DNA from 3 places in the Rossellomorea sp. RS05 genome. Region 2 is predicted to be linked to each of the others. Evidence: riboswitches for the same ligand, from Rfam matches in the RefSeq annotation. Region 2 holds a riboswitch; each other region holds the start of a gene.
What was found. Region 2 has a riboswitch for S-adenosylmethionine ahead of mmuP (S-methylmethionine permease). Riboswitches for the same ligand answer to the same signal wherever they lie in the genome.
Positions count from the first base shown of each region.

Region 1: another riboswitch for S-adenosylmethionine. It lies ahead of ABJ225_RS16765 (5-methyltetrahydropteroyltriglutamate--homocysteine S-methyltransferase); the one in region 2 lies ahead of mmuP (S-methylmethionine permease).
Region 3: another riboswitch for S-adenosylmethionine. It lies ahead of ABJ225_RS14965 (homoserine dehydrogenase); the one in region 2 lies ahead of mmuP (S-methylmethionine permease).

Region 1 covers NZ_JBDKWY010000007.1:93,245-96,526, forward strand. The annotation lists gene ABJ225_RS16760 (EamA family transporter) at 1-307, opposite strand, end outside; gene ABJ225_RS16765 (5-methyltetrahydropteroyltriglutamate--homocysteine S-methyltransferase) at 348-1,472, opposite strand; SAM riboswitch class I at 1,546-1,655, opposite strand; gene ABJ225_RS16770 (6-phospho-beta-glucosidase) at 1,737-3,191, opposite strand; gene ABJ225_RS16775 (beta-glucoside-specific PTS transporter subunit IIABC) at 3,188-3,282, opposite strand, start outside.
Region 2 covers NZ_JBDKWY010000002.1:247,241-250,522, reverse strand. The annotation lists gene mmuP (S-methylmethionine permease) at 1-1,235, opposite strand, end outside; SAM riboswitch class I at 1,321-1,429, opposite strand; gene nei (endonuclease VIII) at 1,598-2,413, shown strand; gene ABJ225_RS09005 (hypothetical protein) at 2,626-3,282, opposite strand, start outside.
Region 3 covers NZ_JBDKWY010000005.1:260,384-263,665, forward strand. The annotation lists gene ABJ225_RS14960 (DUF2254 domain-containing protein) at 1-979, opposite strand, end outside; SAM riboswitch class I at 1,209-1,313, shown strand; gene ABJ225_RS14965 (homoserine dehydrogenase) at 1,419-2,660, shown strand; gene ABJ225_RS14970 (aspartate kinase) at 2,685-3,282, shown strand, end outside.

The DNA of each region.
Region 1 (3,282 bases), on a different contig from region 2:
CTATGACCGGGGCGCTTCCGATGGCGATGACGGTCCCGATTGCAATCCCTGTCATACTGACTGCCGAGAAAAAGAAAGGCTGGTAAAGTGCCATGCAAAGAGCGGCCGCCACGGTTCCTTTCACAGGCCACCCTCTCCAATGTATTTTCCCCAAGGATAATAGAAGGAGAAATAAGCCTCCTATGGCCAGACGCACTGCTCCGATGGCAATCGGATGAACGCCTTCCGGTGCCAATGCCTGTACCGTCCCATTTGTTCCCCACAGCATGGCGGCCAGGAGGATAAAGAGAGCATACTGTATCCGCAATGAAACCCTCTCCTAATTGATTACTGGTTGAATGGAAATCTCATTCCCACACACGATCGGCAATGGTGATCACGTGTTGCAGCTTCTTCCATTGTTCTGCTTCCGTCAACAGATTTCCTTCTTCTGTTGAGGCGAATCCACATTGGGGACTGATACAGAGCTGGTTGATGTCCACATAGCGCGCAGCTTCCTGTATCCGTGCCTCGACGTCTTCCGTTGCCTCGAGCTCTCCATGTTTCGACGTCACAAGACCGAGGACGATCTGGAGATTCGGATTCTTCACATAGCGTAGCGGTTCGAAGCCTCCGGAACGCTCATCATCGAACTCCAGGAATAGCCCGTCGAGGTCGAGCCCGCCGAAAATGGTTTCGGCAGCCGCTTCATATCCGCCTTCAGCTGCCCATGTCGATTTGAAATTCCCCCTGCAAATATGCATGGTCACGACAAGGTCCTCTGGGCGATCCTTCACAGCCTCATTGATGGTACGGGCGAAGGATTCCCTGAGTTCGTCGGGTTCGCGGCCAAATGCCTTGATCTGCTCATGTCCCTGTTCGGAGAAGAATACCGACCATGCCGTATCGTCGAGCTGCAGATAGCGGCAGCCTGCATCGTAGAAAGCACGGATTGCCTTTTTGTAGGCTTCGGCTACATCCCGATGGAATGCCTCCAAGTCATCTCCGTATACGTCAGTTTCAATCTTGCCTCTGAAGAAAAGCATATTCGGACTTGGAATCGTCATCTTGGCTGTGTGATCGCCTGCAATGCCATGAAGGAATTCGTAGTCTTTCAGCATCGGATGATCCGTGAAGTCCACTTTCCCCGTCACTTTGATGCCACGTGCCTTGGTCGTCGTGTTATGGAACTTGATGCCCTGGTCCGATTCATATCCTTCGACGCCATCCAGACCTTCAAGGAAGTCGAAGTGCCACCACGCCCTCCTGAATTCACCATCGGTCACGACTTGGAGGCCGATTTCCTTTTGCTTGTCGACGATGCGGATGATTTCTTCATCCTCGATTCGTCGGAGTTCAGCTGCGGATAGCTCTCCATTCAATCTCCGTTCGCGTGCTTCCTTGATTCTTTCCGACCTCAGCAGGCTGCCCACCTGATCTGCCCGGAACGGGGCTTTTATTGCTTTCTTACCTTTTGTCTGTACGTGTGTCATCTGAATCCTCTCCCTTTCTTCATATAAAAAGGCCCTTCCCGGTAAAAGGAAGAGCCTGATGATTCTCGTCTCTTCCTCATCTCCGAACGAATCTCGTTCAAGGATTTAGCACCATTCTGTTCAAGTTTGAACAGCGGTTGCCGGGTTTCACAGGGCCAGTCCCTCCACCACTCTTAATAAGGAATATCGCTATTTAATTTTCTCAATATAATAATTATTCAGGATTTAGCTCCTGTTGTCAATGGGATGAGGGAAATTAACCGCTCAACTTTTGACGGTTTCGTTCTCCAATGCCGCTCCATTCGTCTCGATCACCTGTCTGTACCAGTCGAAGCTGGCCTTCTTAGAACGGTTGAGGGTGCCATTGCCTTCGTTGTCTTTGTCCACATGGATATAGCCATATCGCTTTTTCATTTCGCCACTTGACGCGCTGACGATATCAATCGGTCCCCAGCATGTGTAGCCCAGCAATTGTACTCCGTCCTTAATCGCTTCGTTCAGCTCACGGAGATGGGCTGAGAGATAATCGATTCGATAGGCATCGTTGATTTCCCCATCTGCGCCGGGCTCGTCGATGGCCCCGAGGCCGTTTTCCACGACGAATAATGGTTTTTGATAGCGATCATACAATTGATTGGCCGTAATCCGGATCCCTTTTGGATCGATGGTCCATCCCCATTCCGATGTTTTCAAATGAGGATTTTTGACCGAAGGGAACACATTGCCTGCTGTCATCTTCCCGAGGATTTCAGGATCACGGCTGATCGTGCGGCTGGAGTAATAGCTGAATCCGATGTAATCCACCGTATGAGCCTTAAGAATGTCTTCATCTCCTTCTTCCATCTGGAGATCCCACTCCTGCTCCCGGAAGAAGCGCTTCGCATAGCCCGGATACGCTCCACGGGACTGAACGTCGATGAAGAAGTAGGATTCGCGATCCCGTTCGATTCCCGCCCAGATATCTTCCGGATTACAGGAGTAAGGATACGTGACACCTGCGGCCAGCATGCACCCGATCTGTGCCTCCGGATCGATCTCATGGAGTGCCTTCACGGCAAGGGCACTGGCGACAAGCTGATGATGAGCAGCCTGATAGAGGACCTGATCCCGGTTTTCACCTTCTTTGAACACGATTCCTGCCCCAAGGAAAGGCAGATGGAAAAGCATATTGATTTCATTGAACGTCATCCAATATTTCACGGTTCCTTTAAAACGATTGAAAAGAGTGCGGGCATACGTTTCGTAGAATCCGACGAGCTCACGGCCCTTCCAGCTTCCGAACGTTTCAATCAGATGGACAGGCACATCGAAATGGGCGATGGTTACAACGGGTTCGATTCCGTTCGCTTTGAGCTCTGCGAAGAGGTTTTCATAGAATGTCAATCCTTCTTCATTCGGCTCAGCGTCGTTCCCGTTCGGGAAGATCCTTGCCCATGATACAGAAACCCGAAGGCATGTAAAGCCCATCTCGGCAAACAGCTTGATATCTTCTTTGTAGCGATGATAAAAATCGATGGCTTCATGTGACGGATAGTAAAGGTCATCTTGAAGTTCCAGGTGTGGGATATTCCCCTTCATATAGGAGAATCTCTCTTCACCGCGTGGAAGGAGGTCGACGTTGGTCAACCCCTTCCCGCCTTCGCGGTATCCTCCTTCTGCCTGGTTTGCTGCAATGGCCCCTCCCCAAAGGAAGGACTTTGGAAATGTAGTCGTTGTCATGATACTCGCTCCTTTTCTTTCATATAAGATAGCAGGCGTTCTCCTGCTTTGATGTCCCCCGGTTCTTCTGAGAGGACGTCTATGAATTCAT
Region 2 (3,282 bases):
GCAATCGGGACAAATGGATACAATGGCGTCTTATATGCCAGGTCCTTCACGCTGTTACCTTCTTTGATGAAGCGTCTCCTGAAGAAGAACTGCGATGCACTTATGCTCATCCAGACAAATACGACAGCCAGTCCGGAAATCGATACCAATAAGATATATACTGTATCGGGTGCGTAAATGCTTGATAAGAGTGCAAGCCCGCCTCCCAACATGCTGGTGATGGTGGCTACGAGGGGAACGCCCGATTTGGTCAATTTACCGAAGAAAGACGGTATGGTCTTTTTGTCTGCAAGTGACCAAAGCATCCTGGAAGAAGCGTACAAGCCGGAATTGGCTGCGGAGAGGATGGCGGTGATGATCACCACATTCATAAGGTCTGCCGCATATGGAATCCCGATCCTGCCGAGTACGGCGACGAATGGACTTTCCAATACGCTTGCCGCTTCACTTGGGAGGAGGGCAGAAAGCACCACAATCGTCCCTACATAGAAGATGACGAGTCTGATAAGGGTTGTCCGGATCGCCTTTGGAATCGTTTTGGTAGGCTCCTTCGTTTCACCCGCTGCTACCCCGATGAGTTCGGTGCCGGAGAAGGCGAAATTGACGGCAAGCATTGTCATGATAATGGCAAATGCCCCATTCGGGAATAACCCCGCATCGGTGATATTTGTGAAGAATGGTGCCGGGGATGAATCGGCAAGGGGCACGAAGCCGACGATGGCAGCCCCTCCTGCAATGATGAAAAAGACAATGGCGACTACCTTGACAAGGGAGAACCAGAATTCAGATTCTGCAAAAAATCGGACCGTGAACGCGTTCATACCGAAGATGATGGCTGCAAATAACCCACTCCAGATCCATACGCTCACTGATGGGAACCACCGCTGCATCATCAGACCGGCAGCCGTGAATTCAGATCCAAGGGCAACCGTCCAAGTCAGCCAGTACAACCAGCCGACGGCATAACCGGTACCCGGCCCGATGTACTTTGCCGCGTAGCTGTGGAAAGATCCCGTCTCGGGCATATGTACCGAAAGCTCCCCGAGGCACATCATGACAAGATACACGACGATGGCTCCGATCAAATAAGAAAGGATCGTACCGAATGGACCTGCCTGATGGATGGTATACCCCGAGCTGAGAAAAAGCCCCGTTCCGATCACGCCCCCAAGGGAGAGCATGATCAAATGCCTTGTTTTCATTTTCCTCTTAAAGTCTTTTGCTTCACTTTTCATGTTGGCATCCTCCGCGTTCTTGATTCTGGGATGAGCAGACAAACAAAAAACGCACTCAAAACGAGTGCGTTACCGACAAATAAACTGCTTATCTATCAGGTTTGATCACCCGCTGGAATTAGCACAGTTTCTTCATAAGAAGATCTGCTGCTGAGGCTTCAAAGGGCCAGTCCCTCCACCTCTCTGGATAAGAATTATGAGATTGTTATAAACATTAACAAGAACCCTCATTCCTGTCAATATAAAAATAATCACACCAAAATTATGTAAGCGCACCCACACCTTACCCTTGGTGAAAAAATACCCATTTGATTATTTCCATGGGAATACGGGAACGTATATAGAAAAAGGGGGATGACACCATGCCGGAAGGACCGGAAATCAGAAGGGCTGCCGACCGTGTTCAAAAAGCTCTCGCCCATCTTCCCGTCATGGAGATTTTCTTTGCCTTCCCACAGCTAAAGGGATATGAAAGTCTCCTTCAGGGAACGAAAATTACCAGGGTGGACACGAAGGGAAAAGCGATGCTGATCCGCTTTGACAACGGCTATACGATGTATTCACACAACCAGCTGTATGGAAGATGGTATGTGAAAAAAGCCTATGAATACCCAAAAACCAACCGCCAGCTGCGCGTAGCCATACACAATGAAAAGAAATCCGCTTTGCTCTATAGCGCCTCTGATATTGAAGTCATGCGGGATGAGGAGGTCCATTTACACCCCTTCATTGCACGGGTGGGTCCGGATATTCTCAGTGAAGACGTAACAAGTGGAGACATCCTGGCCAGGATGGAAGCATTCAGGAAACGCAAATGGGCGCAGCTGCTGCTTGATCAAAGTTTCGTTGCCGGTATCGGGAACTACCTTCGCTCTGAAATTCTATTCGTCTCAGGGATCCATCCGACACTCCGTCCCATGGACTGTAGTAATGACCAGCTGACCCTTGCTGCCGAAGCCATCATTCATTTGATGACGCAATCCTACGAAACCGCTGGGATCACCAATGACCTGCAGTTAGTAGAAAAGCTGAAACAAGAAGGTGTGACGCGGTCCCGTTACCGCCATTGGGTCTTCAATCGTGAAGGTTCCTCATGCTATCGCTGCGGGACCGAGATTGAGAAAATCACGGCCGCTTCCAGAAGGCTGTATTACTGTCCACATTGTCAGTCCAAATAAAAATGAGGTCGGGACTAAACAAAAAAAGTACCATTTAACACGACCAGTATAGGTTCTATATACCGCTAATGATTTCCGTGCAACCGCTAGAAACAAGTAAATAAAAATAGTCATGAAACAAATTAAAACCCGAATTCATTTGCCTGATCGGTGGCAAATGAATTCGGGTTTTACTATAGCTACAACACGTTTTTCCAACCCTCTATTTATTATTAGATTACGCCGTCCATCCCTGCACTCGTCATAATCCCGTCGAGGGCTTCTACAAAATAGGCGTGGTCAAGCCCCTGTTTGACGACGATGTCCTTCATGATGACACCCAGTTCAGTTGAAATCCTCAAGTATTCTGTCGTCATATCATCAAGTTTCGCTCTGGTTTCGGCGGCATTATCGACGTTCACTTTCTCAATTGTCTTAATCATGTCTTCTGAGATTGCCAGGTATTTGTCCTGTGTTTCTTTGTATTTCTTGATATCTCCGTCCACTTCTTTGCTATTGTCGATCGAATCAAGCAAGCCCAAGGCGTCATCATGCATGCTCTTGTAGACAGGTTCCTCTATCTGGAAGGTCTGAAGTTCCGATTTGACCATTTGTACGTCCTCTTCGGTCATGTTTTCTTTAATGTAAAAGTCGGGATTTCCAATTCCATAATCATAGTACAACATCACTTCCATCATACTCGCCTGGAATATAGCAAGCTGGATTTCTTTATCAAAGGAGGCAAATTCTTCTTCACTGGCTTCAAGACTGGGTCCCTGACCAGGCATCGTGGTCTCAGCTTCCCCTGCAGCCGGACTGTTGAACGCATCGGAAGAGTCGTCATTGAATGGGTCGTCTTCAGTACTCAGCGAATCATCCTGGACGCTTCC
Region 3 (3,282 bases), on a different contig from region 2:
GGTGAATGGTATTGGATGCTGTTTTTGGATCATCATTGCCTAGAGATTTAATGGCCACCTCTGCCAGTTTATGCATTCCCATTTGAAGATCCTGAATTTCCGTTTCTTTATGTCCGATTTCAATTAGAGCTAGATATTTTTCCATATCGACTTTTTTTTCATCCGCACCGTAAAGGCAGATAATGTCGTTGCCGCAGAGGACGAAATCGCCGATCTTGAAGTGCAGACGTACGATGATCCCATCCTCCCGAGCTTTCTCAATCATGGAATGAAAGTCGATAATCTGTACGTAGCCAGAAGCCTTTGCTTTGACATTCAGGCACTTGCTTTCATCCAGATCGAACTGGGGATGATCATCCTTTGTCCGGTGGCATTCCAGATCTTTTTTCAGTGTTTGATTGATCATGACTTCGGATACCTTCTTCATGTTGTAGGTGATATTATGGACCTGCATCCACGTAGAGGCGTGGTTGATGAAGAAGATGAAGGTGATGGCCGCAATGAAGGCAACGATGACGGTCAAGACGGGTGCGGCGGTGAACATTTCTTTCTTTGAACTTCCGATGAAGAGGAAGATGAATAGTACAAAGACAAAGCTCCCATTGAAGATGCCGAGAGCATGCTGAGTCTTTTTATCGGAAATGAAATTCAGCAGCATGCGGGGCGAGAACTGTCCACTGAATGTCGTAAGGACGACGAGAAGGGAGTTCAAGGTAAAGGCGCTCAGAGTGAGGACCCCGCCGATCAGGGTGCTGACAAGCGTCCTTGTGACCGATGCATTCATGCTGAAGAGCTTTGGTACATAATGAGACAGCTCTACTTTCAGATCTAGGAACAAGGTGCATGCCACAAGCAGCAGGGACAGGCAGATGTAAAGGAAGGGCATGAACCAGATGGTGAGCTGGATTTCGTGAGCCCGCTGTCTTTTGGACATGAGCAGGTACTTTTGGACGTCATTTGGCAGGAATTTCTTAAACATGGTGTAACCCGATCCTTTCTGAATGGTGTTGAGTAGTCATTTGTTTCCCTCCATGTGCGGGTTAAAACGTATTTTGAGGTATTTTAAATAAATCTTTTTTAGCCCTGTTTTTAAGGGGTCGAAAAGAGTCTAATTATCAGAAAAGATAAAAAACCTATTGACGTAAAGCCCTGATCCCCTATATAATCCTACTCATACTTATTGACTGAACAAACCAGAAAAACACACACTCTTATCTAGAGCGGCGGAGGGAATAGGCCCGATGAAGCCCGGCAACCTGCAATCATGAAAGGTGCCAATTCCTACAGATCGATGGTGATCTGGAAGATAAGGGGAGGAGCCTGCCTGATAAGCCCTCTTCTTAACCATAAGAAGGGGACTTTTTTGTTTCCCCTGCCATCTTTCAACCAAGTCATTCAACCCTTTAGGAGGAAGAAACATGTCAGAATTGCACGTAGCACTACTCGGATTCGGAACCGTCGGTCAGGGAGTATACGAAGCCCTGGACACACATCGCGAAAGGATCAAGGATATCACGGGAAAAGAGGTGCGGATCCGTGCCATCTTGATCAAAGACCCATTAAAGGAAAGAGAGATTGATCCAAGCATCAAGGTCACGACGGACTTTGACGAAATCCTGGAAGATGAGGGCATCGATGTCTTGTTTGAAGCGATTGTCGGGGAAGAACCTGGTTACACCTATCTCACCAAGGCCATCGAACGGGGGATCCATGTTGTAACGGCCAATAAGGCGATGTTTGCCTCGAAGGGTGAGGACCTTTTGACACGTGCGCGTGAACGGGCAGTCGCAGTCGGATTTGAAGCGACTACGGCAGGAGGACTTCCCATTATCGGTGCCATCAGGCAACTTCTGAATGTGAATGAAATCACACATATTCAAGGCATATTGAATGGGACCTCCAATTTCATCCTTTCCCAGATGAGGAAAGAAGGCTTGTCCTTCGAGCGGGCCCTTTCTATTGCTCAGGAAAAAGGATACGCAGAAGCAGATCCCACCAGTGATGTTGGAGGACAGGATGCCTTCTATAAGCTCATGATCCTCAGTCGAGCAGCCTTCCATTGTCAGCCCGACTGGGAAGCGGTCCCGAAAAAAGGGATCACGGATCTAACCAGCGATTGGTTGCAGGCCGCTGAATCCTTCTCCCTCCGGTTCAAGCATGTCGGGTCAATTCAAAGGGACAGGGAAAGCATAAGCGGGGTAGTGGAACCCGTATTGGTGAAGGAATCCCATCCTTTTTATGGAGTGGAGAATGTTGAAAACGTTGTGTCTGTAAAAGGGAGCCTGGTGGGAAGGGTCACTCTTTCAGGACCGGGAGCGGGTAAATTACCTACAGGAAGTGCGATGGTGGAGGATTTTCTCTCACTGATCGAAGGAAGATACGCATCTTCCGAGACGCGTGCCAGAATAGGAGTCGAATCCCTTTCCGGCCGTGATGGTGAATGGGTGGTGAGGACTCCGGATGAGGCATTGCCGGAATGGGTCGACCGCTTTGATCTGTTGGACCGCATCACACTGAGTGGCCACCTGTATCTCTTCATCAGAGGTAGTGAAGAAGAGTTGAACGCAGTGCAGCAAGCAGATGAGAGGCTGCAGCCCTATCCTGTCTTGAAGGAACTTCCCCTCGAGTCCAGACTGAAAAGGGAAGCATCGGTACGTTAACTATTTACGAAAGAAGGGGACATGGTGGAGATCATCGTACAGAAATTCGGAGGCACCTCAGTGGGATCGGTGGAAAGAATCAAACGGATGGCCCAGCATGTCATCCGTGAGAAGCAAAAGGGGAAAGAAGTGGCCGTCGTCGTGTCCGCTATGGGTGACACGACCGACCATTTGACGAAGCTCGCGGGGGAAATCACGGCCCATCCACCGAAACGGGAAATGGACCTCCTGTTATCCACTGGTGAACAAATCACCATTGCCCTGTTGACCCTGTCGATTCAAGAGGCGGGATTCAAAGCCGTCTCCCTTACTGGGCGACAAGCGGGCATCAGAACAGATGGCGTCCATGGGAAGGCCAGGATAAAAGGGATCGACCCATCCCGGGTGCAGGATGAGCTCCGTAAAGGAATCATCCCTGTGGTGGCGGGATTCCAGGGATTCACAGATGCCTGTGAAATCACGACCCTTGGAAGGGGAGGTTCCGATACGACGGCGACGGCCCTTGCTGCAGCCCTTGGTGCGGAGCGCTGTGATATCTATACGGACGTAGATGGGATCTATACGACCGATCCCCGGGTTGTCCCTGCTGCGACGAGAATCCCACATCTTACCTACCGTGAGG